2 regions of the Gabonibacter chumensis genome follow, and region 1 is predicted to be linked to the other one. Evidence: riboswitches for the same ligand, from Rfam matches in the RefSeq annotation. Region 1 holds a riboswitch; the other holds the start of a gene.
The links. A riboswitch is a leader RNA that binds a small molecule or an ion and turns the genes downstream of it on or off. The one in region 1 is predicted to bind cobalamin.
Positions count from the first base shown of each region.

Region 2: it holds a riboswitch for cobalamin, as region 1 does, so the genes downstream of both, NVS78_RS03725 (ribonucleoside triphosphate reductase) here and NVS78_RS04125 (TonB-dependent receptor) in region 1, are expected to answer to the same signal.

Region 1 is NZ_JANSKB010000001.1:952,379-968,112, forward strand. Features, by position in the region: gene NVS78_RS04105 (cobyric acid synthase) at 1-302, opposite strand, end outside; gene NVS78_RS04110 (cob(I)yrinic acid a,c-diamide adenosyltransferase) at 409-978, opposite strand; gene NVS78_RS04115 (histidine phosphatase family protein) at 1,006-1,572, opposite strand; gene NVS78_RS04120 (PepSY domain-containing protein) at 1,583-3,055, opposite strand; cobalamin riboswitch at 3,224-3,445, opposite strand; cobalamin riboswitch at 3,529-3,725, shown strand; gene NVS78_RS04125 (TonB-dependent receptor) at 3,831-6,209, shown strand; gene NVS78_RS04130 (hypothetical protein) at 6,521-9,766, opposite strand; gene NVS78_RS04135 (bifunctional adenosylcobinamide kinase/adenosylcobinamide-phosphate guanylyltransferase) at 10,356-10,871, shown strand; gene cobT (nicotinate-nucleotide--dimethylbenzimidazole phosphoribosyltransferase) at 10,907-11,944, shown strand; gene NVS78_RS04145 (adenosylcobinamide-GDP ribazoletransferase) at 12,070-12,834, shown strand; gene NVS78_RS04150 (hypothetical protein) at 13,229-14,389, shown strand; gene cobC (alpha-ribazole phosphatase) at 14,397-14,927, shown strand; gene NVS78_RS04160 (hypothetical protein) at 14,924-15,190, opposite strand; gene NVS78_RS04165 (WG repeat-containing protein) at 15,260-15,734, opposite strand, start outside.
Region 2 is NZ_JANSKB010000001.1:849,674-865,407, reverse strand. Features, by position in the region: gene NVS78_RS03770 (YncE family protein) at 1-916, shown strand, start outside; gene NVS78_RS03765 (PKD-like domain-containing protein) at 929-2,611, shown strand; gene NVS78_RS03760 (hypothetical protein) at 2,620-4,701, shown strand; gene NVS78_RS03755 (hypothetical protein) at 4,728-6,641, shown strand; gene NVS78_RS03750 (ABC transporter substrate-binding protein) at 6,706-7,827, shown strand; gene NVS78_RS03745 (iron chelate uptake ABC transporter family permease subunit) at 7,824-8,870, shown strand; gene NVS78_RS03740 (ABC transporter ATP-binding protein) at 8,872-9,894, shown strand; gene zupT (zinc transporter ZupT) at 10,079-10,882, shown strand; gene NVS78_RS03730 (cation diffusion facilitator family transporter) at 10,893-11,798, shown strand; cobalamin riboswitch at 11,956-12,136, shown strand; gene NVS78_RS03725 (ribonucleoside triphosphate reductase) at 12,239-14,386, shown strand; gene NVS78_RS03720 (anaerobic ribonucleoside-triphosphate reductase activating protein) at 14,368-15,003, shown strand; gene NVS78_RS03715 (potassium channel family protein) at 14,983-15,651, opposite strand; gene NVS78_RS03710 (TrkH family potassium uptake protein) at 15,680-15,734, opposite strand, start outside.

The sequences.
Region 1 (15,734 bases):
GTCATATTGCCGATCGGCTTTCCGTTTAAGACGACCTGTGAACTTTGTTCGTTCGTCGGTTTTAGCAACACGGGATTCATATCACTCTGCGGTGGAATCATGCAGGCTTCCGCTTGTACGGCTTGAGCACGTCCGATCTCCAATCCGTCCGGAGTGGAATAGGAATTGAGAGACATGTTTTGAGCTTTAAACGGGGCCGGATAATAACCGTCTTGTTTAAAAATGCGGCAAAAAGCGGCATTCACGATACTTTTTCCAGCATCGGAGCAGGTTCCGACGAACATGATGGGTTTTAACCGCATAAATAGAAAATTTTAAATTTCACTTGCCAGCTTAACACGATGCAAATATAGCGCGGTGTAAATTTATTTTAGTGGTTTGTAAGATGAAATTTTCAAATATTGTCGTTTAAGATTTTTTCTTGTATAGAAAAGATTGCCAACGTTCTTCTTCCGTCCCTTGTAAATCCATTTCATAGCGGGCCAGCGTGAAAAAGAGATCCGATAAGCGATTGATAAACCGAAGAATAACCGGAGTGACCTCCTCTTCTTTGTTTAATGTCCATAACCGTCTTTCGGCTCGTCGGGCGATGGTGCGAGCCATATGACAATGAGCGGAAACGAGTGTTCCTCCCGGGAGAATAAAATGTGAGGAGGGATGTCGGATGGCCGATTGCCATCGGTCTATTTCCTGCTCGCAATAAATATCTAAATCTTCGGGAAGCGGATTCGGATTTTGAGGACGTAAGGCGGTAGGAGTTGCCACGTGGGACATAACGGTCATGAGGGATTTTTGAATGAAACAGAGCATCTCCTGCCACTCGTGCCCTTCTCCGATTTGGGCCCGGATAAGTCCGATACAAGAGTTCAATTCGTCCAGGGTCCCGTTGGCCTCGATACGAGGATCATCCTTGTCGACCCGTTTTCCCCCGTGTATGCCTGTTGTTCCTTTATCTCCTCCTTTGGTGTATATTTTCATGTCTGTAAGTGTCGATAGAATGTGTGTTTATAAAATCTGAAATAAAATGCAGGCCGTATTTTCCATAATTGGTAATTCGGTCATCTCCATGGCTTTTTTCCCCTGCAGGTATGTGACGATGGCTCGGTTAAAGGCTCCGTGGCCTACGGCGACGATTCGTTTTCCCTCGTGATATGTCTTTAGATACCGAATGAAAGCGGCAGCCCGGTTGAACAGTTCATCTACCGATTCGACACTATCCGGTAAATCGCTCCAATTTACATCGTCCAATTGTTGTCCCGTGTATACGCCCCAATCCATTTCCCGGAGCAGGGGGGTCGCTTCAGGCTCCAACTCGTGAGATGAAGCGATTACTTCGGCGGTCTCCCGGCTTCTGGCCAGATCACTGCATAGGACGGCCTCTACTCTTTCGTTTTTTAATTTCTCGGCTAACTTTCTTGCTTGTTCAATACCTGACGGGGAGAGGGTGCCCGGGAGTTGCCCTTGCAAAATATGTTGTTGATTTTCTAACGTTTCCCCATGACGGGTAAGAATGAGTTCTATCATGGCATCTCTTCTTTGATTCTCTTCCGCGAAGGTAATAAACAAATTCAAGTTTTTGTTACTATCGTCTTTTTACCAATCTGATGATGTATTTTACGGATAAAACAATCCCGCTCACGGAGACAAAGGCACATCCGAGTAAAAGTCCCCACATGACGATTGTCCATAGTACGGGACGATCGATTAGAAATTTGAAATCCAACCGGTGTAATCCCCGAAAGGCCCAGCGTTTCCAGCGTCCGTTGTTATCATAATGTTGCGGTTGAAAAGATTTTAAGTTATAATAATAGCAATCTCCGGATTCATTATCCAACGTTACTTTATAGACAGGTAGAGGTAAGGTTCTGCGACGGGAGATGTAATAGTTATCGTACTCTTCCATTTTGACGATGGTGTAGCGAACCGTATCGGCCGTCAGTTTTTTTACGGCGGCGTAGATCATCTTTTCGGTGATCCGGAAAGGACGTATCGTATCGACGGAAGCATCCAGAATAATTTCTTCTTCCACTGTCCGTAATTTGTAAAGAGGTATATCGTGGTAATTACTCCAGGTAATTTCTTTTACCGGACCATGTGTTTTTGATACTTCGGCAATAGCCTTCCGGTAATCCAGGTTATATTTTTCGATAGGAGGAGCGGCCGGGATGGAAGGACGGCTTCTGAATGCGTTACCTGCCTTTTTGTTTTTGTTGAATAAGTTGGAAAAGGTGGGTGATATGGGCGCCCATGCACTGAATAGCCAAGTACAGATAAAGATACCGAAAAAGAAACCGGTGATGTGATGCCAGCGGAACCACGGCTTTGTATAGGGAGAACGAAGGAAGCCTTTCCGGCGGGTCAGCCAATAGGAACGAATGCCGAGGTACATTCCGCTGATACACATGATAAGGCTGAGCAAGCAACTCCAATACAAAAGAGCATCCCATTTTTGTATATCCTGTCGGATGGAGGTAATGTATAACCAATGTGGAATGGCCCCGATCCAGGCCCAAAAACGTTGTTCCCGGGAAGAGAACTGTAAAATATTTCCGGTACGGGAAGAGATATAAAGTTGGTAATGTTCCGGTCCGTCAAAATAGAATTTGTAGATGGGCAGGTCTCTTTTCAATTGTCCGAAAGGAATCCATACTTCCAATTTGTGAAGAGTATCTACTCCGGTAATCTTACGGTCAGGACACCAGCATTTGGCTCTTTGTTCACAAAGAGCGTAGATGGGAGAAGGAAGTATGTAATTACTATCTACATAAACATCATTCACATTACGCCATCTACCGTAATGAAAAACCGGTTCGCCGAAAGGATTGTTTAAATTTAAATTATTAGACAAGGCGTTTTTGGGTAGGCGCTGCCATATTTCGTTGATATCGGGCAGGCGGGAGGTATCCAGAACCTCCTGGCGGGGAAGACGTTTATCAGGACCAACTCGGGGAAAAGAGTGATAAATCAATACTATACCGGAAATACACCATAAAAAACACAGTACACAGAGTAAAAGTCCGAGAATCCGGTGGACGTGAATAAAGAATTTAATCATATCTTTTTAGTTTATAGTTTTATAAATATGCTGTTTACCTCACGCCAGGAATTCATCGGAACTCTTATCGAATCGCTCGATAACGATTCAATAACGGCTTGATAGTAAAAATTTTTCATTTTTGATGAAAAACATTTCAGTAACGCTATCCTTAACCCCGAGCATATGCGTTGACTATTGGTTTCGGTAGGTCTCCTGACTCGCCCCGGATAGATACCTTCCCATTCCCTCGTATTCGCTGGAACAGTGGTGTAAGAATTTATCCGTCATATATCTTCTTTTCAGAAGAAGCGGGCATCACAGTAGCGGGTACTGTACCGGATTCAGACCGGTTTCCCTCTTGTGTGTTAATTAGAATAATAACACAACACCAAAACGCTGCAAATGTACAATTTTTTTTGAAATGATGTTATTTCTGGAAAAATATCATGAAATAAAAAATGATAATAGTGTTTCTAATATAGAAATTTGTATTACTTTTGTGCCGTTTTGGTGCAATACCTCTTTTCTTGAGGTGAAACAAAATAGGGAATCCGGTGTGAGTCCGGAACTGTACCCGCAGCTGTAAGTTCCTGTAAAAGAATTTTGTACTTCAATGTCACTGGTTGAAACCGGGAAGGCGGCAAAATTCGGAACGAGTCAGAAGACCTGCCGAAACACGTAGACCATAGCTTTCGGGAACAAAAGCGAGAGGAGAAAGATAAATTTATACCTTTTCTCATGTACCCTTAAACTATGTTAATAATGCTTTATTCATTATTAATATATAGTTTTTATGAAAAAAGTTGTTGTACTAACATTATTGTTACTGGTGTGTGTCGGCTCTCTTTTGGCCGAAGATAAAGACAAAAGGAAAAAAAAGAGTATCACGGATTCGATTTTTAATATTGAAGAAGCGACAGTCTTGGGAAAAAAGAAAAGAATGGAATTAATGGGACTGAATGTACCTCTCAGATTCGTTCCGTTGAATGTATCTTTATTGTCTGCTAAAGTGCTTGAACGAAAAGGAATTACCGAATGGGTGGATGCCGTTCGGTTTCTGCCTGGTGTCCGACTGGGCAACCAGGGCGGTTTATGGAGACGTTTTTACGTCGGAGGCTCCAATATGCCTGCCGTTTTAATGGTAGACGGTATTCGGGATGATAGGCAGAGCATCAATACCTTTCCGTTGGGGGATCTCGCTTCGGCGGAGTCTATCGAAGTGCTTCGCGGACCTGCAGCCATCCTTGCCGGTTACGGAGCCATGGGAGGTGTTATCAATATCGTGCGTAAGAAAGTCTCTCCCGAATTTTTGGCGAATGCCCGTTTCAGTTATGAAAGGTGGGATGTAAAAAAAGTAAATTTAGGTTTTGGCGGTAAGTTGATCGGACCGGTAGAGTACATGGCCAATTTGCATTACGCTACTTTTGGGGGGTGGCGTCGTATGTCTCCTCAGCGTTTATCCGGAATGGCAGCATTGGGAGCAACATTGGGCAAGAGTAGAGTGGATGTCGCCTTTGGTTTTGAAGACGACCATTATACGGTCGAATTGGGGGCCGCTCCTTATATGCCGGGCGATATGGTGGATATGGCTACCGATAAAGTGGTTATGCATAAGGGCGATCGTCATCCGACGGCCGATTTTGGACAGGTTTATAATGATTTTGCCAATGATTCGCATAGCCGGAAAGGATATAATATTAAACTTGATTATGTTTATACTTTCACGAATGGTTTGAAGTTAAAAGAAGTTTTTGCTTTTGATCACAGTTATCACCGGACCTCCGGAGCGGGGAACCTTTCTTACAAAAGTGCAAAAACTCCCTTTGAAGGAGCGGATTACAAATATTATACGGAGAAAAACGGGGTTCGGGAAGCGACTTATGTGGATATAGATTCTTTGCGTCGTTTCGGGGCGAGCGGTTTTTTTCCGCGTCACGATACCTATAACAACACCTTGGAGTTAACCGGAGATGCGGAAATAGCTTCTACAAAACACCATTATGCTATCGGTTGGAATTGGTCCTTATTTGATATGCGACAATATTGCGGTTGGGATAACGGAGATACCTACGGTCCGGGAGCCGATGTGATGTTGTCCGTGAAAAATCCGGAACTTGTACAAGGGTACTGGATACAGAATGTATCTTCCATTTACTTGAGAAAATGGTATACAAACGGTATCTATTTCCGTGATGTGTTTGAATTGAATGATAAATGGAAATTTATGGCTTCCGGGCGTATGGATTTTTACAAAAGAAGAATGATGGCCAATTTTCCGACGATCGACGGGAAATCGTTCGATTACGATAAAAAAGATATGGGAAAATGGGCGAATTTTCATGCCTCAGCTTTTACCTGGCATGTGGGAGCTGTTTATTTCCCCCGCCCAGAATTATCGATTCATATTGCCCACGGGTCAGCCTTTACTCCGAATACGACGACATATCGTGTAAATAATATCTATTTGGATAAAAACGGAAATTCGATTAATCCGGATAAAGAAGGGGATCAAATTTTCAAACCCGAACGGGATTACTCTTTTGAGACGGGAGTTCGTTATACTTTTAACGAGTGGTTGGATGCAAGCGTTAATTTCTCTTACATCCGTCGTACCAATATGGTTACGAACGTGGGAACCCGTGAGGTGGAAGAAGAGCAAGGGGATGGAACCGTGGAAGTGACCAAGATGACGGTTAATGCGCAGGTCGGTAGAGCCGATATGAAGACTCTGGATATGGATGTTACAGCCAGGATTTTACCTACTTTTTCTTTGAGGGGAGCTTTATGTTTGTCGGATTATCGGATACGCTCCATTCGGGAAAGTAGTGCTTTTCCCGAGTATAAGCAGACGGGAAAAAACATGCGAACGACAGGAGTACCTCGGACCACTTTCTATGTGTTTGCCGATTATACTGTTCCGACGGGGATATTTAAGGCTTTGTCCTTTCATTTGAGTGGAAACTTCCGGGACAAAATTTTCCGGGATGTAACTTCCCGATTGTATTATCCCTCTCTTTGGTTGATGGATGGAGGTGTATTTTACACGATAAAGAGTCATATTACGTTAGCATGTAATGTAAATAATATATTTAATAAGGAGTATTTCGAATCATCCAGTCCGGTACAGGGTACTCCGAGAAATTATCAAGTTTCAGTTTCCTATAAATTTTAATAGGAGTTTTATAGTTTTAAGTGAGGCTGTTTAACAAAAAGTTATTCAGCCTCTTTTTCTTTCTGATTCAATTTTTTGATCTAAATTCGTTTATATAGTAACCGAAGATTGGTTTTTATATTTTGCGGGGCTGATGGCTATTTTAGTGAAAATAGAAATTCAGGACTGCAAAAATAAGACTGTAAACTGGTCACGGCATCTCTTGATCGTTGAATCATCCCAGTCCGTAAGGTCCATAAAATCATCAGGTTTGAAAAGTCCATAAGGTCAAAAAATAATTTTAGATTTATGATACTCTCTTGTATTTCTGATTATTTTACCGGTATCCATTTGACGGCATCGGCTATTATCAGTTGAAGATATTCACCGAATATTTTATTCGTAACGGAAGCCCCCCGGTCGTCCAACTCGACACGGGATTCTCCGGCCGGTAAAGTGAACGTGCCTAAGGATACCCAGACTTCTTCCGGCGACAGGGTGGATGTAACCGGTAACCAATCTGAAGTTTCTTCTCGGTTTTCTATGATGATTTCTTCTTTTCCCTTGGGGGTGTAGACGGTATAGTAGTTTTTCATCCCCGGGTGGTCGGCTGTGCATAGTTTCCCGTCACAAGCGTCAACAATACGAGGCCGGTGGATAAGTATCTCGTATTTCCCTGCTTCCGGGAGGTTTGCTGTCCAGACGGCCTTGAATTTTCCCGTGCCGGATTTTTTGGTGAAAGCGCTACGAATATGTTTGCCGTAGAATTCCTGCGATAAAGTAACAATCCAAGCGTTAGCTTTCGAGTTTTCTAAATAAGTGTACTCTTGGGCATCTTCTTTTTTGACCAGATCGGCTAATCGTTTTCGATTGTTTGCCGAATCGATCAGTTGGAAGTTCTCGTCCTCGTTGTCAACGATGATTTCCCCCGGGGGGGTGAATCGATTCCTCTCGATAAAGGAGACTCCTTCTTCCGGTACGGGGCCTGATAAGGGGGATTCACTGTTACTGAATGAAATGCTTTTCGGTAAATTACCCGAGAAGTTGGTGGTCAGCAGGAGTTCTTCTTCTATGTCTTCATGAACGACGATTCGTTTGTATTCTCCGGGTTTGATGGTGTAATTCCGGCAGTTTTCGATTGGTTGACCTCCGATACCATACTGACCAAGCTTAATGATCGAGACGATACCGTCCGTTTCGCTGGAATTGCTTACCATAAAGTCGATGACTTGTGTCTTTTCTGTCGTTTTGCGGGACAGATCTTTTATCGTTAACAGGGGAATCCGGCGACTCGTGTACCACTCGTCCATATACCCCTTGATGTCCTGCCCGAAACGTTGCTCGAATTCCTCTAAGAACGAGTCGAAGTCAATTTCCCGGAAGCGGGTACGCTCGTTAAATTCCCGCGTGAAGCGGTTTAGGGAGTCCCAGGTGGTAATTGTCGAGAGATAACTTAGTAAATGCGAAACTTTTGTAGAAATGACGAGGCGTTGTTCCTCGCTGTATTCTTCGGCCATGATCCCTTTCAATCCTTTTTCCGCAATACGGTTTATCGTTTTGGGATTCATATTTTGCTCAGATACTTTCGGGTTGATTATTTGCTTGAATATGGCATCTATCCCCTGATATCTGTCGGAGGTGATACTGCTGGTATAATCTGCGAAAATGCGATTTATGCGCATTTGGTCCAGGTAAAAGGGAATCTTGTAGTCCAGCATATAATTCTGCACGCTCTGATCCCTCTTGGGAGTAAAAGTACCGGGATGTGTATACTCCCATTCACACAATCGTTCCTGAAAAAGCACGATTTCCGGTTGAATGTTGTCGCTGAACGGACTTCTGTTGAGAAAGGAGGAAGGAACTTCAATCAGTTTGAAATAGTTAAAGGGATAAGGGTTAGGTTTGCCGTGTTCGATTTTACTTCTGCATTGATTAAATATCTTTTTTAAATTTTTCTCCCGGTCAGGATTGTCTTTTTTCAGGTCCTCCCATTCGTCGAAATATTTCAGATAGAAATCGTTTCTCGGGTAGGTGTAAAACTCGACGGTAAGGGAATCGACGGTGATGGCCCTTTTCTCGTAATTCCCGATACAGAGGGTTAACCCGGTCAGGTTTTGTAAATTGTTGAACGTGACGTTATCGCCCTCTCTTGTCGGTTCGCCTTGCGATAAGACGGTCATCTCGCCCGGGTTTTTGACATGGAGGGTATAATCCGTGAAATCGGTCTCTTTGGATGCTTGTAACTCGACAGGGGCAACCGCTGTCGGGTACCACATCACTTGCGGCACCAGTAAGGTGTATTTACCCGAGACAAAAGCCGTGTGCCTGCCGTAATTTTCGTTATCAAAACCATACGTGACGGTAGAAAAGAATTTATTATCCGGAATGTTAATTTGGTAAGTATCCTCGTCGATCGTTCCCCCGTACGTGATCTCAATCTCGATGTTTTCCCCGGGAGCCAGGGGACGCTCGATGACGATCACCTGCCTATCCCTGTGAAAGGGAAGGTTTTGTCCCCCGGATTCGATCTTGTCGATCTTTAATCCCGGGTTTAAGAAGAGCAGAAGCTGCTCCATGGCTGTTTTTTTCCGGTTTTGGATTTTCATCCGGCTTGTTGCCGAGAATTTATCTCCCCCGGGTCGATAGGTGATATCGTGCTCGCTCACGCGTGCTCTGGGGTATTCATTGTATTTCACGAAGGCTTCGCGAACCCCGATCCTGTTTTTCAAACGGCTTTGGAAGTTGGTAACGTATATAACGCCGAGCCCCACGGCAAGTACGAAGCACAAGAAAGCGGGAACCGTTAAATAGCGTTTCAGGCCGGCGACATTGGGATATCTCTTCATGGCTAAAACGGCGAAATAGAGCAGGCTTATACCCAATAACAGGATGGTACCTCGCTGGAGCAGGTAATTCTCCATGTGCATGAACCCGATTAAGGTGGAAAAAGAGTTCGGAAGCGAACTTCCCCGGAAATCGAATATCCCGTGAAGAGGCGTCGTCAGGTAAGTATACGCGAAATAAAGAAAAGCGATCAGGATAAGCCAGCTGACCAAGGAGTGCCTGACTAACCTGTTTACCAATAAGGATAACCCGGTAATAAAAACAAGCGTGGGCAGCACGTGCGTGAAAAGATAGAAAAGATATATTCCTATATTGACGGGGGAATCCGGTACAAATAGGTGGATAATCATGGAGATGATCATAAAGATGACATCTATAGTGAGGAACGGGATAAGAATACCCAAAAATTCCCCGAGAAAGGATTGCCCGTTACCGATGGGCCGTGCAGAAAGCACTTCCCGGGTTTCGGCTTTTTTCCGCTTCCTATGGATGTCGCAGACGATAAATGTGACGATTATCGGTTGGAAGAGGTTCAAAAAGTAATATCCGTATAAAGGAAAAGAAGACGCGAATATAAATTTACGCCATGGGATATATTCATAATCAATGATATCCAGGAGGGTGTCACCTAATATAAACCCCAATGCCCCGAGGACAAAGAGGTAAAATAACCAGTTTCTTTTTACTAACTTGCTCTCGTAAGTTATGGCTGTTTTTAGATTGGGCGTTTCCATAATTGCAGGTTTTGTTTTTTGTAATTTATTTTTAGTACGGTACAAATATATAAATAAAAAATAGTAGCATGCAATACATAGTACTGTTAAAATTGAAATATTCCCGGGAATAAGAATTAGGAGAACGAGTATTCGGGATATCAATCTCAGGATATATTATTAATCTATAATGATTTATTCTTTAAAATGGAAGGTTCGCCGGAAGCGGGGTCGGTATAGGATGGTGGTTTATTTTTTTTTGCTTTATTATAAATTACAAGGACCGAAAGGCTTTTTACCGTATTACGAATAGGGAAATGTGCCATATGAATGAATGGGATCTAAAAATAGAGATTATCAAAGCATAAAAAAACAACTCTTTCGGTTGATAGGCGTGAGAAATCGGCGATTGTATTGCTGGAAGGTTCGATTGATGCTTGTGGCTCACAATTGGCTGTGGTTCTATTGAAATGAAAGGTGCTGATACGGTTGTTTTTTTCAGTGAGAAATCAATTGTAAACGGGATCGTTTGTTTTCTTATAGTACAACCTCGTTTTTTTTGTGCGATTCCTTTGTATTTCGTTAAAAAACAGAGAAATTTGCCGTTATGATGAAAAGAAAAATAATTTTGATCACCGGAGGACAGCGATCCGGCAAAAGCGATTATGCTCAGCGTTTGGCGTTGGAGTTATCGGATCATCCGGTTTATTTGGCCACTTCACGCGTTTGGGATGAAGAGTTCCAAGAACGGGTAAGGAGGCATCAACAGGATCGCGGTCCCCAGTGGACTAATATCGAAGAAGAGAAGTATATATCGGAATGCGATGTGAGGGGGCGTGTTGTGGTAATCGATTGTATTACTTTGTGGAGTACGAATTTCTTTTTCGATAATGATTCCGATATTGAGAAATCTTTAAGAGACATTCAGTGTGAATTCGATCGCTTTACGGCGCAGGAGGGGACGTTTATTTTTGTAACGAACGAGATCGGTATGGGGGGAATAGCCGTGGATCCGGTACAACGTCGTTTTACCGACTTGCAGGGTTGGGTAAATCAGTATGTAGCTTCGCGGGCAGACGAGGTGATACTGATGGTTTCGGGTATTGAAGTAAAAATTAAAGGATGAAGTTTCAGTTTATAATCTAAAATCGATACGATAAAATGAGAGCGTTTGTAATAAAAGAAACAGATAAGGCCATAGTGCCTGTTTTGATGGATAAAATCAATAATTTAACAAAACCCAAGGGCTCTTTGGGACGATTGGAAGGGTTGGCCATACAATTGGGGACGATTCAACAAACGCTTTCGCCGGAATTGAGGAAGCCGCAAAATATTATCTATGCCGCCGATCATGGGATTGTTAAAGAGGGCGTTAGCTTTTCAGCACCGGAAGTAACCCGACAGATGATTTATAATTTCATCAAAGGCGGTGCAGGCGTGAATATGTTCGCTCGTCAGCATCATTTCGGCCTTAAATTGGTAGATTGTGGCGTGAACGGGGATTTTGGCGTATTGGAGGGTTTGATCGATCGAAAGATCAGGAAAGGAACTTCTAACTTTCGTTACGAGGCGGCAATGAGTGAGGAGGAGTTTGAGCGGGCTATTGAAATCGGAGCAGAGATCGTGGATATGGTTTACGCGGAAGGAACCAATGTGGTGAGTTTTGGAGAGATGGGAATAGCTAATACGTCGCCTTCTTCCGTTTGGATGTCCTATTTCACCGGGATCGATTTAAAACAATGCGTGGGAGCCGGAAGCGGTTTGGCAAGTGATGGTATTAAACATAAGTATGAGGTATTGAAGGCTTCCATGGAAAATTATACCGGGGACGGATCGACAGAAGATATTTTACGTTATTTCGGGGGATTCGAGATGGTTGCTGCTGTCGGGGGAATGTTACGTGCCGCGGAGTTGGGAATGGTTATTATCGTGGATGGATTTATCATGACTAATTGCGTGCTGGCAGCAAGAAAATGTTGTCCGGCAGTAACGGATTATTGCGTATACGGACACCAGGGAGATGAAACGGGACATAAATTATTATTGGATTATTTGGAAGCTAAGCCGTTGTTGAACTTAGGATTACGCTTGGGCGAAGGGACCGGAGCTATTTGTGCCTATCCGCTATTGGAATCAGCTGTGCGTATGATTAATGAAATGGCTTCATTTAAACAGGCCGAGGTAACGAAATATTTTTAGTTTGAAAGATTCGATGATTATAAGGATCAAGCGATTGAATTTAATCTCTGAATTACTTAATCTCTCGATCACTTAATCTTTCTGACTCCCATCCAGTTGATTTATAATCTGCAATTTACAATACTATGAAAGGTTTATTGGCGGCGATGATGATGTTTACCCGATTGCCGTTGTGGCATTGGGTAAGTGTGGATAAACGTTATTTTGAGGAGGCCATACGGTATTGGCCTGTGGTCGGTTTTTTAACCGGTTTTGTTACGGCCGGAACTTTTTGGTTAGCTTCGTTCGTGTTACCGGTGGGGATTGCCTGCGTATTGGCAATCATTGCCCGTGTTTTACTAACCGGAGCTTTACATGAAGATGGTTTGGCTGACTTTTTTGATGGGTTCGGCGGGGGAACCACCAAAGAGAAAATTTTAGCTATTATGAAGGATTCGCGTATCGGATGTTACGGAACCATCGGGTTGATTCTCTATTTTCTGCTCTATTATAGTTTGTTGTTTGCCATCGGGGAATCGGGAGTGGAGACTTCCGTGTTATTTGCCATTATTTTGAGTGCGGATTGTTTTTCTAAATTTTGTGCGGCCGGAATGATCAATACGCTTTCCTATGTTCGAAAGGTAGAAGAGAGTAAAATACATTTATTATATAATAAGGTTAAGCTCTTTCTTTTTGTAGGGGTCGGTTTTCTTGTTTTAATACCCTTTCTTTTTTTGGACGCTTATTTATGGTGTGCAGTTTTCCCTGCTTTAATGATGGCATGCGGGTTGCGTTTTTTTCTGAAATTCAAGATCGGAGGATATACCGGAGATTGTTGCGGGGCTTCGGTATTATTGATCGAGCAAGTATTTTATATAACAATTGTGGCTCTTCTATTACGATACAGGTGATACCGATGGACGCTAAATAAAAAATAAACAGGACCTTTATAACGCCTAACGTTTTTCCGAGTAACCACTCGCTATTCCCGGCGGGATGAACCTCGAGGTTTTGGGCTGTCGATCTCTTGTAGAACCCGCTGATCGTAAAGATGACAAATAGGTTCTGAAGGAGGTTGAGAAGCGTGGTGTTGACCCAGGGGATATCTCCTTCTATAAGCAGAAAGGAGGATAAAAATAATCTTAAAATTAAACTTTTCATGTTCGTACGCTTTAGTGATTAAATATGGAAGGACGAAGTATCGACTGTAATTTTATAAACAAAATTTTAGACGATTTATTTTAATTCTATATAATGCTATCAATAAATTCTTTTCCTATATTTGCTTTATAAAAAAACGGTGATATGAAAACTATTCTTATAATTTTAAGCTTCCTGATCTGGGGAGGAGAAGATGGTTTTGTTTCAGCCCGAAAAGAGGAACATGTACGGGTATTGAGGCCTTTAGAGCAATGTGAGAGAGTAACCGATTTGAATAAGTGGATAGAGCGAGTGGAGGTGATACCGTTGGATAAAGTGGAGGGAATTACAGTTTGGAGCCGTAAAATTTTGCTTGTGCCGGGGGAGAATATTATTTTGTGGGATAATCGTAATATCGCTTTTTTCGATGCTTCCGGTAAATATTTGTTTACTATTGGAAGAGAGTGTATGCCGAAGGAGGGCAATTGCGGAACTATTCGGGATGTGGCATTGGATTTTGATAAAAATGTGTTGTTGGCATTGGATTGGAAGGGGGATGTACAATTGTACGATCTGACCGATGGTCATTGGTTGGAAAGTATTCATCCGGAATATTCGGAGGCGGGAGATGCTTATGAGATTGCTCCGTCGACGGACGGTGGTTTTTTTCTCTATTTTTGTATGTTGGATGAGGATAGTTTTTCGAAGCCATTCGATCAGTTAGTGTCATTTGATAAAAAGGGGAAAAAGACAGGAAGCTATCTGTCTCGTGCAGACTATACGATTCCTTTCTTCCTGATTTCTCCTTCTTATGATCGGTCTTATTATATCCGTACACAGGGAGGAGATCATTTTTATTATAGAGTAAAAGAGGGAAAATTGGAAAAAGAGTTTAAAATTGATTTTGGAAAACGGACAATCCCTGCCGGATATGCCTTTTCTCCGCTGAAGGAGGGTAAATCGCAGATACAATATTATTTGCAGGCGGATTATTTTAAAATGCCGATCTATTTTAAGGCGACCTCAAAAGAATTTTATTTTTCCGTTGCGGGCCCTCGTGCCGAAGCCTATTATTTTTTGTATCCCAACCGTAAGCAAAAGGGAATTTATTGGGTAGGAGAAGAGGGGGCTCCGGTACGATTTTATCATTCGGATGAGGATTATTTTTATACCATTCTATGGGATGATTGCAAGGAACTGAAGAAGACGGAAGATATTCAAAAAATAAAGGATCCTTTGAAACGTTGTGTATTGGAGCGTATCGGATTGATACAGCTTCACGCTTTGCATTTCCCTTTTATTACGAAAGTTAAATTTAAATCATGATAAGCCGATGAAGTTGACATTGATCAGGCATACCCGGGTAGAAGTTCCTGCCGGGACTTGCTACGGGAATAGCGATGTAGATGTAGCGGAAACATTTCCGGAAGAGGCGGAGAAGGTGAAGGACGGTTTAGTGGGAAAGCGATTCGATGCGGTGTTCTCGAGTCCTTTGCAACGGTGTACGAAATTAGCTGCCTATTGCGGTTTTCCAGATCCAGTACTGGATGATCGTTTAAAAGAGTTGAATTTCGGATACTGGGAAGGAAAACGATGGGAGGAAATTAAGGATCCCAAGTTACAGGAGTGGTATGATAATTGGTTAAATGTCCAGCCCGTAGGAGGAGAAAGTTTTCTGGATCAATACAATAGGGTTTCTGCCTTTTTGGATGAGTTGAGAAAGAAACCTTTTCGGGAGGTTTGTATTTTTGCTCACGGGGGAACGATTCAAGCTGTGTTGATTTATGCTGGTGTTTATAATTTTAATCAGGCATTTTCAAATGATATCACGTATGGCAGCCGTACGATCGTGGAGGTCGTTTAGCATCTTTCTTCCTCTTCTTCGGTATGGCGTATGGCTTGTTTGAGTTTTCGGCGTGCCTTCTTTTCGCAAACTAAAGCCAGGCCGATAATGAATAACATGATGGCTACGTCGATACATATTCGAGTACTGACTCCGTTGAAATCCATCATTGCTATTCGTACGATTGCAATTAATATGAGGATATAAATGAAAGCCCGTATCCGTTGTAATTTTTTTTGACAATGGAGTATTGCGTTGCTGGGAGATTCGTCCTCTTTTTTCATAAAAAATTCTTTTACGTCGTTAAATGTACGAATTATTTTTAATAAAAGATATGAATTTCGATATGAAGTTCAGTTGTTGACGCTGAGCCGGATAGTTACCCCTTTATCGTTTCTTACTTGTACGGTCTGATCTTCCGAGACGGGATAGACGTAAGAGTAGATACAAGGTACGACCTCTTTCCCTTTTTTGTTGACATATCCCTCTTTCCCTTGGGCACGGACTAAAGCATAACCCATGGAATTAAACGGTTCTATATGGGAATAGATACAACGGGTAAGGGGAGCTCCTTTATCGTTTAACAGACCTACCTGATTGTCTTGGTTTAGCACAAGAATGAATTGCCGCTCTTTATCAAACCAGTATATATCTTTGTACACGGAGGGAAGGGCGATGTCCCCGTTTTCGTCCAATAAGCCCAAAGCGTCGTCTTTGTAAATCCGAAATAGACGGTCGCTCATTTTTCCGATGGCGTCGTAGATACAGGATGTGATTTCGTTCTGCAAACTGTCGATTAATCCGAATTTTCTCTCTTTTTTTATTTTA
Region 2 (15,734 bases), 100 kb from region 1:
TTCGGTTGTAAAAGAACTCGGAGACGTCGGAAACGACATTCAAATTTACGGAAACAAATTATACGCGGTTATCAATGCCTCCAACCTGGTGGAAGTTATGGATGTCAATACGGCCAAGCATATCGGAACAATTTCTATTCCGAATTGCCGATACATCGTATTCGACAAAGGATACGCCTATGTCAGCTCTTATGCCGGAAAAATAGAAATAGATCCTAACGCCCGGTTAGGGTATGTAGCCAAAGTGGATACGGCTACCCTGCAAATACTCGACTCCTGTACCGTGGGGTATCAACCGGAAGAGATGGTCATTGCCGGAAATAAACTATACGCGGCCAACTCCGGAGGGTATCGCTTTCCCAACTACGACAATACGGTATCGGTCATCGACCTGAACAGTTTTAAAGAGATTAAAAAAATTCCGGTAGCCATCAACCTCCACCGAATGAAAATCGACCGGAATGCCAATATCTATGTTACCTCCCGGGGAGACTATAAAAACATACACTCCAACACCTATGTCATCGATCCCAGAAAAGACATCGTCACCGACGTTCTGAATTTCCCGGCAAGCGAGCTATACCTTTGCGGGGATTCGCTTTACGCCTACAGCACGGAATACAGCAAAATCACCGAAAAGAATACGGTCACCTATGCCATATACAATACCAAAACAAAACGTATCGTAACCAGAAACTTTATCAAGGACGGAACGGAACTATCGATAAAGGTCCCCTACTCTTTGGCCGTAGATCCGAGAACCAGAGAGATATACATTTCTGACGCCAAAGATTATGTCACCCCGGGCACTCTGTATTGTTTTACCCCGGACGGTAAGAAAAAATGGGAAGTGACCACGGGAGATATTCCGGCACACATCGTTTTTACCACAAAACCATTGAAAGATTTAAAATAAAAATCGCTCATTATGAAAAAAAACAAATTCTTACTTATCCTCTTGTTATGGGGCCTTTTCCTCGGAACCCTTCAATCCTGTTCCGACGACGATAAGGTACATATCGGTTCTCCTGACGTGACTTTCAACAACGGAAGTGGAGAATATAAAGTCAAAATCGGTAAAGAGATCACGTTAAAAGCAAAAATAAAAGATGCCGTAAATCCTGTCTATTCCTGGAAGATAAACGGCGAGATCGTCTCCACCGATACGACATTCCTGTTCTTCGGCAAGCAAATCGGCGAGAGCTTTGTCAACTTTCGATTGGATGCGGATAACGGAAGTATAGAAAAACAGGTAAAAATCTCCGTGGTAGAGAAAGCCCTTCCCGTGGTCTCCATCAACGGCTCCCTTGCACCGTTTGCCGGGATCGATTATCCGATAGCCCCCGCAGTAGAGAACAGTGAAGGTGCCAGTTATCTCTGGCGAGTAGACGGAAAAATATCCGGTACGGACAGCGTACTCATCTTCAATCAACCCGAAGCAGGAGAATACCAATTGGCTTTGACCGTAAAAAACGAAGACGGAGAGGCTGTTTACATGAATAAAGTGATGGTCTTATCCGTCATAGAAGCACAATTGATCTTTAGCGACGGCCGTTACCGGACTCCCTCGGACAACCGGATTCCCCAATTCACGGTTCCTCAAGGAAGAAAGTTAGTTTTATCTCCGACCACATTCGGTATTTCCCCCAACGCTGTTTATGAATGGAGTGTGGACGGAACCGTACAAAACGAAAAATCGGTATTTTTCACTTTTGAACCTACGCAACAGAAAACCTATCGTCTTAAAGTCTCTGTAAAAGAGGGAGAAAAAACAGTATTTGCAGAAGCCGATATTACCTGTACGGAACCGGAGGAGACCCATCGTCGGACGATCACCGCCTCAAGTTCTGCAAAGGTAACCGACATTTTCGAATATATCCCCGCACCGAATCAATTCAATTCATACCAGATCGGTTCTACTTTCACCCAAGCTTTAAACGATGCCCGTTCCATACTTACCAACGAGAGTTACACTTTCCTCGGGGCTTACGGGGGATACATCGTCATGGGCTTCGACCATAGCGTGGAGAACAAAGAAGGCGAATATGATTTAGAAATTAAGGGAAATGCTTTTTCCGGTAATTCGGAACCGGCTATCGTATGGGTCATGCAGGATGAAAACGGAGACGGACTACCGAACGATACATGGTACGAATTGAAAGGAAGCGCCACCCCGGAACAAACCACCCGCCAATACGCCATAACCTACTATAAACCGAAAGAGGCTCATGCCAACGTAATCTGGGTCGACAACGAAGGAAAAACCGGAAGTGTGGATATCAATAGCTACCACTCCCAGGACTATTACTTTCCGATGTTTATCCAAGGGAACAGCTATACCCTATATGGTACCAAACTGGCTCCCCTTACCGAGAATGTCGGAGGAATCTGGTACAATCGGGATTACGAATGGGGATACGTGGATAACTACGGAACAAATAAAGATTGTTTCGACATCGGTAATGCCGTTCAACGCGACGGAACCCCTATAAAACTAAAATACATCGATTTTGTCATGGTACAAACCGGAATAAGTTCCAAAGCGGAAAGCATCGGAGAACTTTCCACCGAGTGTTGTGCAGCCTACGATTATCACTTAAAGAATAAATGATCATGAATATGAAAAAATGGAATATAACAGGGGCGGTTTTCATGCTCTTTGCCGTACTCGGAATCACGGGATGTAACGACAAGGACGATCCCTTTACCGGAATGGATAATTACATCACCTCTTTTATTTTGACACAAGGCAGTAGCTCTTTAAAAGCAGAGTTGATCAACGACAGTATCATCATCACAGCCCCCGCGGCTCTTTCACTGGAAGGGGCCAAGGCAGAACTGACTTTGAGCGAACGGGCACGTATTACACCCTCCCCGGAAGAGATCGACAAATGGGACGAACAAATGCTTTTTAAAGTCAATGCCGCGAACGGAGAACAAAGAGTCTATTACTATCTGGTAAAAAAAGAACAATCCGTACTGGAAGGAAGCGTACAACTCACGACACAAGAGGAGGTTAATGCATTCGAAACAAACGGAATCACGGCAATCAACGGAAATCTGATCATTGCATCGACTTCCGGCGAAGACTCGATCACCTCTTTAGTTCCGTTACATAACCTTCGGGAGATACGATACGATTTGATCGTCAATGACCGGTATACCGGAAAAGATCTGTTGGGATTAGAGAATTTGGAGAGAGTGGGAGGAGTCTCTATCCAGGCAGGCAAAAACCTGGAACTGATAGAGTTTCCGAACCTGATTTCCGTGGGAAAAGACTTTACGGTAAATCACGCGAAGGTAGAACAAATCGTGTGTCCCAAGCTAAACCGTATCGGACGTCATTTGAATGTTTCAGGAAATTTAGCTCAAACAGAGTTCCCCGCGTTGGAAGAAATAGAAGGAGGCCTGACCTATACCTCTTCAGGTTCTCTCTCTTTGATTCCGACTATCTATTTCCCTAATTTAGTCCGAATCGGAGCCAATTTCTCCATCGAAAAACTGGAAAAGGTGGAGCGGATCGATCTACCCGCTTTAGAAAGGTGCGGAGGAATGTCTATTTTTGCCAATACTTCCAAGGCCACGCTTAAGATATTAAACACTCCCGCTTTACAAGAGGTTTCCGGGACACTGGATATCAGGTATTGTCAAATCCTCGAACTGGAGATGCCCGTACTGGAACAGGTTGCAGAGATCAAATTAAGAAATAACTCCATTCTTGCCTGCAAATTTCCTCTCCTCCGCGAAATAACCGGTAACCTAACCCTCGAAAGCTTGTCCCACCTGGAAAATTTAGACGGGTTCCCGGCTCTGGCATCGATCGGAGGCATATTCACGATTCAGTCCATAACCCATTTTGAAAAATTCGAAGCCCCGGCAACTTTAAAGAAAATCAACGAACTAAAGTTATCTAATCTGAATAATATAACCGAGATCCATATCAAAGGCTTGGACATCGCGACACTCAACCTGTTGAACAAAACATTAGCCACCGCTAAAGTAATCGGAGACAAGGTATTCAACGGTATCCTTCGTCTGGAATGCACCTCCTCTATCTCCCAAACAGATAATCTGTTCCCCTTATTGGAAGGTATAGAAGAGATCGGAGGCTTGGATTTAAACGGATATGCCTTATACAACATCGACGCCCAAGGCATAACCAAAATCAACGGGGATCTTACTGCAAATACAAGTTCACTTAAGACACTAAAATTTCCGCATCTGACAGAGGTATCCGGAAACTTCACCTTAAAGTCAAGCCTGAGTAGCTTAACCGAATTCGGAGTACCCTTGCTTGCAAAGGTCGGAGCAAATTTGAAGATCAACAATTTCTCCAAAAACTTCGCCCTGGAAATACCGGCCTTAACAGCAGTCGGCGGAGATATGACCATCTCAACGGCCGACTATAGCAACTCTTTTGCCTCCATCGAAATGCCGGCTTTAACAAGCATTGGTAATAAACTGACACTAAACACGAGCAGTAGTTATTATACCAATAAGGCATTGACCCATCTGGACGGATTCTCTGCTCTCGCGAGCGTAAAAGAGGTCGAGATCACCAGTCAGGCAGCATTGGTATCATTTTTAGGCTTAAAACAGGCGATTCCGGGCATTTCCAGTTTGAAAACGGAGAAAAACAAGTACAATCCGACACTCGAAATGTTACAAAACGGCCAATGGACAGCACCCAACCAAAATTGAAGTTTAATTCGTAAATGAAAAAGAATATGCAACTGTTATCTATAAAAAGAGTTTTTTTCTTTTTGTTTATCTCGCTTTTCGTGACGAGTTGTAGCGACGACGAAAGTGATTTCACGGGAGGAGACAACTATATAACCTCCTTTCGTCTGAAACAAGGAGAAGCTTTACTGCACACGACAATTCACGGGGACAGCATCAAACTGATCGTTCCCGAAAATTTTACTTTCGACGGCATTTCCGCCGCCATTACGACCAGTGAAAACGCTACCCTCTCTCCGTCCCTTTCGGAAGTCCAGGCATGGAATATCAAACAGACGTTTACGGTTACTTCGTATAACGGGAATAAACGTACCTATACTTATGTCGTAGAGAAGAGATCCGTCGCTCATGAAGGCAATGTCGTATTGGCAACCCAAGCCGATCTGGAAGCCTTCGCCGCACAGGACATAAATGAAGTAAACGGAAGTCTGACCATCGGAGAAGCAGAAGGCGAGGAAACCGTCACCTCTCTGGCTCCCTTGGCCAAACTTCGGAAAGTAAAATACGACCTCATCATTAACTCTACATACGGCGGGACGAATTTAGAAGGATTAGAAAATTTAGAATCGGTCGGGGCCATACGCATCAACAAAGGGACCGGACTGGAAGAGGTAAACCTCCCCCAATTAAAAGATATCGCCCAAACGTTATATGTAGAAAGCAGTCAGAGTAAGATCGTAACCATAAACTTTCCCAAGTTAACCAATATTGGGGGAAGTGTTACTTTGGGATCGCTCTCGACCTTGGAAACCCTTTCAGCACCTAAGGTGGAAAAGATTTGGGGCGCATTGAATCTATCTTCCGATCGTTCTTTGGTCGAACTGGATCTATCCTCGTTAAAAAGAGTCGACGGAGAGTTGAATCTTTCCGATATCAGTAAGATCACAAACGTGGACGGATTGAAAGCGCTGGAATTCATCGGTGGAAAATTCACCCTGGATAACTTATCGGCAGTGGAAAATTTAGACGGATTGAAAGCGCTCTCTTACGTGGGAGGAGATTTTTGGATGTACAGGCTCCCGTTGATTACTCGCCTAAACGGGTTCTCCTCTCTTAAAGAGGTAAGAGGTACCTTAACTATTTACTCCGTACCTTTTGAGTCATTCTCCGATTTCTCCTCATTAAAAAGAGTTCCCCAATTGGCTATCAAAAATAATGATGCCCTGAAAGATGTAAATATTTCGAATTTGGAAAATCTTACTTCAATGGAATTCGAAGGGATAAAAAATGAAGCGACCTTAACCGGTAAAGAAATTTTCCCGGGCTACATCAATGTCACCACATCCAATATCCTTATAAAAGGGATTAAAGAGGTCGACCGATTGAAGTATTACATCAATATACCGGATCAGGACAGAACGTTGGATATTGAAAAAGTAAACGGCGATTTCACGTTATTGGTCTACGGCCTTACAGGAAGCTTCAATTTACCCCGGTTAACGGAAATCGGCGGAAAGCTGGATATCCAAATCCAGAATAAGATCACGCTCGATTTATCCGCTTTGAAAAAATTAGGAAGTATAAAAGCAGAAGGAGTCAACGTCGATATCTTAGCATTCCCGGTATTGGAAACGGTAGAAGGTGATTTCAATATAACCACGGCAAACTATCAAAGCAATATGTCGGATGTTCAGGCTCCCAAACTGCAAAGCGTGGGCGGCCTGTTTGCCTTATGCGGTTTCAGCTCTTACTACAGCAACAAATACATAACCGCCCTAAACGGTTTCAGTTCCTTGAAGAGCGTAGGCAGTATTAAAATTCAACACAACATGATGTTGACCTCATTTAAAGGAATAGAAGGCGTCATCTCCTCTTTGGATGCAGCCCAATGGAAGGTTTCCGGTAACGGATACGATCCGACTTTCCAAGATATGGAAAATGGCTTATGGGATAAACCCTGATAGAAAAGTCCTGCCTGAAAAAACAGGCAGGACAATCACACTATATTTATCTATTTTTATATCTATGAAGATTCATATCCTATTCGTCGGTCTTATTCTTCTTTGTTTTTCCTGCAAAAACCAACCATCCGGTTCGAACGCTACCGGGTCTCCGATCCCTCTGAAATACGCCGAGAATCTCGTGCTGTTCCCGATCGAAGACTACACGATAGTCCAACTGCGTAATCCCTGGGATACTACTAAGATATTACATACTTACATTTTGGTTCCGAAAGAAAAAAAAGTTCCGACTCATCTCCCGGAAGGAACCGTAGTGAAAATCCCGTTGTCTAAGGCGATCGTCTACTCTTCCGTCCATTGCAGCCTGCTTCGGCAATTGGGTTCGATAACAAGTATCGTCGGTGTTTGCGATCTCCAGTATATCAAAATACCGGAAATACAAGAAGGATGTTCCTCAGGGAAAATCGCCGATTTGGGAAGCAGTATGAATCCCGATATCGAAAAAATCATCGACATTCACCCGGATGCCATCTTACTCTCTCCTTTCGAAAATAGCGGCGGCCACGGACGAATTGAAAAATTGAACGTACCGGTCATCGAATGTGCCGATTACATGGAAACCTCTCCCTTGGGACGGGCGGAATGGATGCGCTTTTACGGATTACTATTCGGACAGGCAGCAACAGCAGACTCTCTCTTTTCAGCGGTAACAAAAGAGTATAAGCGATTATGTCAACTGGCCCTGACGGCACCGTCAAAACCCTCCGTTATCAGCGAACTAAAAAGCGGATCGGCCTGGTACGTGCCGGGTGGAAAAAGCACGATGGGACAACTGTATTCGGATGCCGGCGCCCGCTATCTATGGAGCGACGACCCCCGGAGCGGATCCATTCCCCTGGTCTTCGAAGTCGTTTTCGACAAGGGACACGATGCCGATTTTTGGCTGATAAAATACAATCAGCAAACAGACAAGACTCTTCGCGAATTAAAATCGGATTACGCTCCCTACGCCAGATTCAAAGCCTTCAGAAAGAAGAACGTGTACGGATGCAACACGGGTAAGGTCGCTTTTTACGAAGAGTCGCCCTTCCACCCCGAATTATTATTAAAAGACCTGATACGTATTTTTCATCCTGAATTAGTGAAAGATTATCAAGCATATTATTTCCAAAAACTGAAGGAATGAATACCTCACACATGACATCTCCCGGCCGAAAATTCGGAATATTACTAACAGGTACCATCCTCGTGTTGTTGTATGGTAACCTGATCATAGGTTCCGTCCATATACCCGTTGATGCCGTTTGGGACATCTTGTGCGGACAGGAAGTCGAAAAAGCGAGTTGGAGATTTATTATTTGGGAATCCCGCGTTCCCCAATGTATTACGGCCCTATTATGCGGAGCGGCATTAGCGGCTTCCGGTTTGATGTTACAAACAGCCTTCAACAATCCTTTAGCCGGTCCTTCCATCTTAGGAATTACGACCGGATCCAGCCTGGGAGTCGCCCTTGTCATGTTATTGGGAGGAGGCATTATTTCAGCGGGCGTGTTCGATTTATCCGGTTTTTTTTCCGTCATTCTGGGAGCTTTTATCGGTTCCATGGTAGTCATGGGAATGATCCTGTTTTTCTCTACACTGACGAAAAGCAATACCATGTTGTTAATTATCGGTATTATGATCGGCTATATAGCTTCTTCCGTCATTGCCCTGTTGAACTTTTTTGCCACGGCGGAAGGGGTACACTCTTATATTATATGGGGGATGGGAAATTTCAGCGGAGTATCTATGGAACAATTGCCCTTTTTCTCCGCTACCTGTCTCGTCGGATTGCTTCTCTCCTTATCATTGACAAAACCCCTGAATGCTCTTCTGTTAGGTACTCGATATGCCGAGAACTTAGGTATAAACATCCGCCGCATCCGTAATATGCTACTGATCGCTACCGGGCTATTAACAGCAGCCACAACGGCCTTTTGCGGTCCTATCGCTTTTATCGGCTTAGCCGTTCCTCATGTCGCACGACTCCTGTTGGGCACCTCGAACCATAATTCTCTCCTTCCGAACACCATGCTGCTCGGAGGGGCCATTGCCCTATTATGTAATCTGATATGCGTATTACCGGGGGAATCGGGCATCATCCCGTTAAATGCCGTAACGCCGGTGTTGGGAGCCCCTGTCATCATTTACGTCATCATTAAACAACGCAAGATCCAATACTTCAACTAATATGCAAAATAATCCCATCATACGGTCGCGGGACCTGACCATCGGATATAAGAAAGGCCGGAAAGAGACGAATCCAATCCAGCAACACCTCTCTTTCGAACTCCGTAGAGGAGAATTAGTTTGTCTGTTGGGACCCAACGGGGCCGGTAAATCCACGCTTTTACGTACACTCGCATCATTCCAACCCCCATTAACGGGAGAAGTGCAGCTTGAAGGGAAACCTTTATCCGACTATTCGGAAAAAGAGCGTTCCCGAAAAATAGGGGTAGTACTCACGGACCGGACACAGGCCGGAGGATTGACCGTCTATGAATTAATCTCTTTAGGGCGTCAACCGCATACCGGATTTTTCGGACGACTCCATGCACGTGATCATAAAATCATCGAAGAGGCTATGAGTTCCGTGGGAATAGAAAACAAATTCAATAATTATGTTGCCGAACTATCCGACGGAGAACGACAAAAAACGATGATAGCCAAAGCATTGGTTCAGGAATGTCCGGTAATTCTTTTAGATGAACCCACCGCTTTTTTAGACGTAACGAGCCGAATAGAGATCATGCAACTCCTGCATACCCTTGCTTACCGACAACAAAAAACGATTCTGTTATCTACCCACGATATAGAACAAGCCCTTATGCTGGCGGATCGGCTATGGTTGCTATCGAAAACGGAAGGATTGCGTCGCGGGGTAACGGAAGACCTGATTTTCGATAACAGCATGGATACGCTATTCGATCGGGAAAAAATAAAATTCGACCGTGCCCAGGGAAACTATTATCCGCCCATACGGGGAGATCGCCATATCATCGTCGAGGCGGAAGACGAAACCTTAAAACATTGGGCTATCAACGCTTTAAACAGAAACCATTACACCTGTCTTTCCCCTCCCCACCCTTCCACTCTTTACCCGATATTAAAACTGAAAACGGCCCGGGAGATGAGTTTCCTTCCCTCCGGGGGAGAAAAAATCCCCGTACACTCGTTCGAAGAGTTGACCGATCTTTTAAAATCCCTACCCTAATTTAAACCTTCCCGAGAAACGATGGCTCCGCGGAACTCCGAAAACGTCCATCCCATGTTCAAAAAATGAATTTTCATTTTCTTTACCGAGGCTTTTTCATACCCGTAAAAAATCTATCTTTGTAAAATAAATCAAACGAAATCTCCGGAAAAACATCGGGTATAATCCGGATAATATCGAATTCATGAAAGAAAGTTTATTTATTCCGTTATTATTGACTTTACTTGCAGGATTGGCAACCGGTATCGGTAGCCTGATCGCTTTTTTCACCCATCACACGAACAAACGTTTTCTCTCCTTTTCGCTGGGACTCTCCGCGGGAGTAATGATATACGTCTCTTTCGTGGAAATCTTCCAACAGGCGGAAACTTCCCTTACGGCCGAGTTAGGTTCAAAATACGGTATGACCATGACGGTCCTCTGCTTCTTCGCGGGAATGTCATTGATCGGTATCATCGATCGTCTGGTACCTTCCTTTGAAAATCCTCATGAAGTTCGTTCCGTAGAAAGCATGGATACCCCTCCCCCCAAGGATACAAAATTGATGCGCATGGGACTGATGACGGCCCTGGCCATCGGCATCCATAACTTCCCGGAAGGTATCGCTACTTTCACGGCTGCAGTGGAAAGCCCGACTTTAGGAATTGCTATCGCCGTCGCCATCGCCATCCACAATATCCCGGAAGGTATTGCCGTTTCCGTTCCTATTTACCATGCAACCGGAGATCGTAAAAAGGCATTTCGTTATTCCCTTCTGTCCGGCCTGGCGGAACCGACCGGTGCTCTTCTGGCTTATTTAGTACTCATGCCCTTTATGTCGCCCGTCCTGATGGGATGCATCTTCGCAGCCGTCGCAGGCATCATGGTCTTTATTTCCATAGATGAATTACTTCCTGCTGCCCGGGAATACGGAGAACACCACATCTCCATTTACGGACTTATCTCCGGGATGGGAATCATGGCCTTAAGTTTAATTTTATTGGCATAACCAAAAAGATATGGAACATACGCACGAACATCACCACCATAAAATCACCAGTCTAAATAAAGCTTTTATCATAGGGATCACGTTAAACACGGCTTTCGTGGTCGTTGAATTCGTTGCCGGATTCTGGTTTAATTCTTTGGGCTTACTCTCGGATGCGGGACACAACTTAAGCGATGTCTTCAGTCTTGTATTGGCCATGCTGGCTTTCCGGCTTTCCCGCGTACAAGCCAATACCAAATACACGTACGGCTACAAAAAAAGCACGGTCTTAACCTCCCTTTTAAATGCCGTCATCCTGTTGATTGCCGTAGGCTTCATCTTGGGAGAAAGCATCAACAAACTATTCCACCCTCAACCGGTCGACGGAGACGCCGTCGCCTGGGTTGCCGGAGTCGGAGTAGTCATCAATGGGATCACGGCCTGGTTGTTTATGAAAGATAAAGAAAAGGACCTGAACGTAAAAGGAGCTTATCTACATATGGCAGCAGATGCCTTGGTCTCCATCGGTGTTGTGGTCTCCGGATTGATTATCGCCAACACGGGATGGAATATCATCGATCCGCTTATCGGGATCGGAATTGCCGTCATCATCGTTTATTCCACCTGGGGACTGCTGCGAGACAGCATTCGCTTGTCCTTAGACGGGGTTCCCGCCGGAACCGATTACAGGCAGGTCGAAAAAACCATTGCCTCTGTTCGCGGGGTAAAAGGATTTCATCATTTGCATATCTGGGCTTTAAGCACGACAGAAACCGCTCTTACCGTACACGTCGTCATCGATGACATGTCCCAAATGGAAACCGTAAAATGCGATTTAAAACATGAATTGGAACATATCGACATCATTCATGCCACGTTGGAATTTGAAGCACCGGGATCTCATTGCAAGGATTGCCCAAAAGAATATTCAGACTAAAATGTTTCCCAAAAATGAAAACTTTATCAAATAAATATCATACAAAATTTCCCCATTCATATACACAAATAACTTAATATAAGTTTATTAACAATATATCTCACTCAGAATTATTGTTAAAAATAAAAATTACGATATATCCTATCTTATTTTTACTTACTTTCGTCATGCATTCGGTTCACGTTTGTGATTAATAGGGAATCCGGTGAAAATCCGGGACTATACCCGTAGCTGTAAGCTTTTTTTGTTTTTCGATCAAGAGATCCACTGTCGGGTAACCGATGGGAAGGAGGTCGAAAATAGCGAGTCAGAAGACCTGCCGATTGCGATATATCCGTAACTTTCGGGTGAAAAGTGAGGAGAAGGCTTGCCTATCAGACTATTCTCATTTTACCCAAGGTTATAGTAAATTTATTTATTCATTACTAAAACCTTTAAGAATGAACGAAAACAGCTCTTTTTCAAAAATTGTAAAACGCAACGGGGAGATTTGCGATTTTAAAGCGGAGAAAATCGAACAAGCGATTTTTAAAGCCACGCGAGCAACGGGAAACCCTCATCGTAAAACAGCACGCGAACTCTGCAACAAGGTGATTGGAATTCTAAAAACCGACACCCCGGAAGGAGTCATTCCTCACGTGGAGATCGTACAGGACACGGTTGAACAGGTACTCTTTCAACACGGAGATTTCAATTTATTGAAAATTTATCTGCTCTACCGGAAACAACATGAACAGATCCGGAACTCCAAGGTATTGCTTACCAATATCGAAGTGATGGACGATTACCTGACATTAAGCGACTGGAAAGTAAAAGAGAGTGCTAATTCGTCCTATTCTCTACAAGGGTTAAATCAACATATCTCCACCCAAATCACGTCCAATTACTGGTTAAACAATCTCTATCCGGAAAGAATATCCGAAGCTCACAAAAGCGGGGCCCTTCATATTCACGATCTCGGATTTTTAAGCGTGTATTGTGTCGGATGGGATCTGAAAGACTTACTAACGGTCGGTTTCAGGGGTGTTGAGGGAAAAGCCCAAAGTAAACCGGCCAAGCATTTCCGGACAGCTTTAGGACAAATTGTCAACTTTTTCTATACCATGCAGGGAGAAGCCGCCGGGGCTCAGGCCTTCTCCAATTTCGATACCTTCCTGGCTCCTTATATCCGCTACGATCAATTGGACTACAAACAGATAAAACAATGCTTACAGGAGTTTCTGTTTAACTTAAACGTACCGACACGCGTCGGCTTCCAAACTCCTTTTACCAACATCACCATGGACTTAACTGTTCCGGATTTCTTAAAAAACGAACCGATTGTCCACGGCGGAGAAATCAAGGAAGAAGTATACGGCGACTTCCAAGCGGAGGTCACTTTATTGAATAAAGCATTTGCCGAAGTAATGTACGAAGGTGATGCTTCCGGCAGTCTCTTCTCCTTCCCTATCCCGACCTACAATATCACTCCGGATTTCGATTGGAACAATCCTGAATACGAAGGGATATGGGAGATGACGGCCAAATACGGAATTCCCTATTTTTCCAATTTCGTGAACTCCGATATGAAACCGGACGATGTCCGCAGCATGTGCTGCCGTTTACGCTTGGACAAACGGGAATTGATGAAACGGGGAGGAGGACTGTTTGCTGCCAACCCGCTTACCGGGTCCGTGGGTGTCGTTACTATCAATTTGCCTCGTTTAGGTTATGAATCCGTATCGGAAGAAAACTTTTATCAACGTCTACGTTATTTGATGGAAATCGCCAAAGACAGCCTGGAGATCAAACGAAAAGTCATTGAACGTTATACCGAAAAAGGACTTTATCCCTATTCCAAATACTACCTCCGACACGTATACGAACGTTACGGCTGTTTCTGGAAAAACCATTTCTCTACCATCGGGATAAACGGAATGAACGAATGCTGCCTCAATTTCTTAGGAGTACCTATCACCCATTCGGACGGCATAGAATTCGCTCAAAAAACAATGCTTTTCATGCGGGACATCTTAACCGAATTTCAGGAGGAGACCGGCAACATCTATAATTTGGAAGCCACTCCGGCAGAAAGTACCTCTTACCGTTTTGCTTTACTGGACACGGCCGCGTATCCGGACATTATCGTGGCCAACCGGAAAGAATTCGAAAAGGGAGCACAACCTTATTACACGAATTCCACCCATTTACCGGTACATTTTACGGAAGACCTGTACGAAGCGCTCGAACAACAGGATCAGCTTCAAACCCTTTATACCGGAGGAACCGTCTTCCACGTTTTTACCGGGGAACACCGGACTTCCGCCCAAGCCGCCAAAAACATGATACGGAAAGTAACTTCCGCATTCCGGTTGCCCTATATCACGCTTTCGCCTTCCTTCAGCATATGTCCTTCCCACGGTTACGTCGCCGGAGAACATTTTACCTGCCCCCAATGCGGAGCGAAGTCGGAAGTATACAGCAGGATCGTCGGCTACATGCGACCAGTGAGTCAATGGAACAACGGAAAACGGGCCGAGTTTGACGACCGGAAACATTTTGACAACAGTATCACGGAAGAAGTTGCGATATGCGAATCGGAGGATTGATTAAACAGAGCCTGATCGATTGGGAAGGGAGAGTGACCGCCGTTATATTTACCCAGGGATGCAATTTCCGGTGCGGTTATTGCCACAATCCCTCCCTTGTTCTACCGGAACTTTTCACGAAAAATCAAAAATGGACAGAAGCGGAACTATTTTCGTTTCTGTCCAAACGTCGACAATGGTTGGACGGAGTTGTTATCTCCGGAGGCGAACCAACCCTTCAACCTGACCTTATTCTTTTTGTCCAAAAAATAAAAAAGTTAGGGTTCGACATAAAATTGGACACGAACGGGAGCAATCCCGACCTTCTCCGGGAACTTATTGCCGGGAAACGGATCGATGCGATTGCCATGGACGTAAAATCCGCGTTAAACCTAACTGCCTACCGGAAAATAAGCCCGAATATAAGTTCCGAATTGCTGGACAAAATAAAAGTGTCTATTCGTATCATTCGGGCTTCAGGTATAGAGTATCTTTTTCGGACAACCGTTATTCCGGGTTTACAAACGGAAAAGGAACTGGAAAATGTAAAAAAGGAGTTCGAAAAAGATCCTTTTCTTTTACAGGAGTTCCGGAATGGGGATATTTTAAAAAATTACTTATTGCAACTGAATTCCTAACTTCCGGAAGTTCTTGTGTAATCCAAAAAGCACCAGAATATCCCTTCTTTCAAGTATCAGATCACTTGGCAGCTCGGGAAGAACCGTAGGCTTATCCTCTTTTTCCTGTAAACGTTTCAGGACTATCAATTTCAAACCGAACTCCCGCTCGAAATCCACATCGCCTAATTTACGGCCGACGAATCCGGCAGGAACTTCCCATTCGATAATCACGTGATCGGTATCGACCACGTAAGAATCGATGGTCGTTGCCAACTCTACCTTCAGGGCAAAAAAATCGGCATATTCCCACTCCGGATTGATAATCTCCGTGATACCCATCGTCTCCATAATCGTTTTGTGAACCTCCGACATGGCTCTGGCAACGATACGCTTGACTGCAAATTGTTTCAACAGGGCAAGTACATACAAAGAGGTACCGAAATCCTTACCGATGACCACAAACACGATATCCACATTTTTCAAAGGTAAAGATCCCAAAGCCTGTTCGCTCCGAACATCCAAGGCAATGGTCGTCGTAATGCTGTCCTTGTACTGATTGATTTTATTCAAATCGTTGTCAACTCCGATCACCTCATGTCCCAAAGCCGTCAAACGCTGTGACAAAGCCAGTCCAAAATGTCCCAATCCAATAACAATGCACTTCATATCATTCAAACATTAACTTCATTCGTATTTATAAAATCACCGTATCGTCCGCATACCTGTACAGCTTCTCCTGCCGCTGCTTG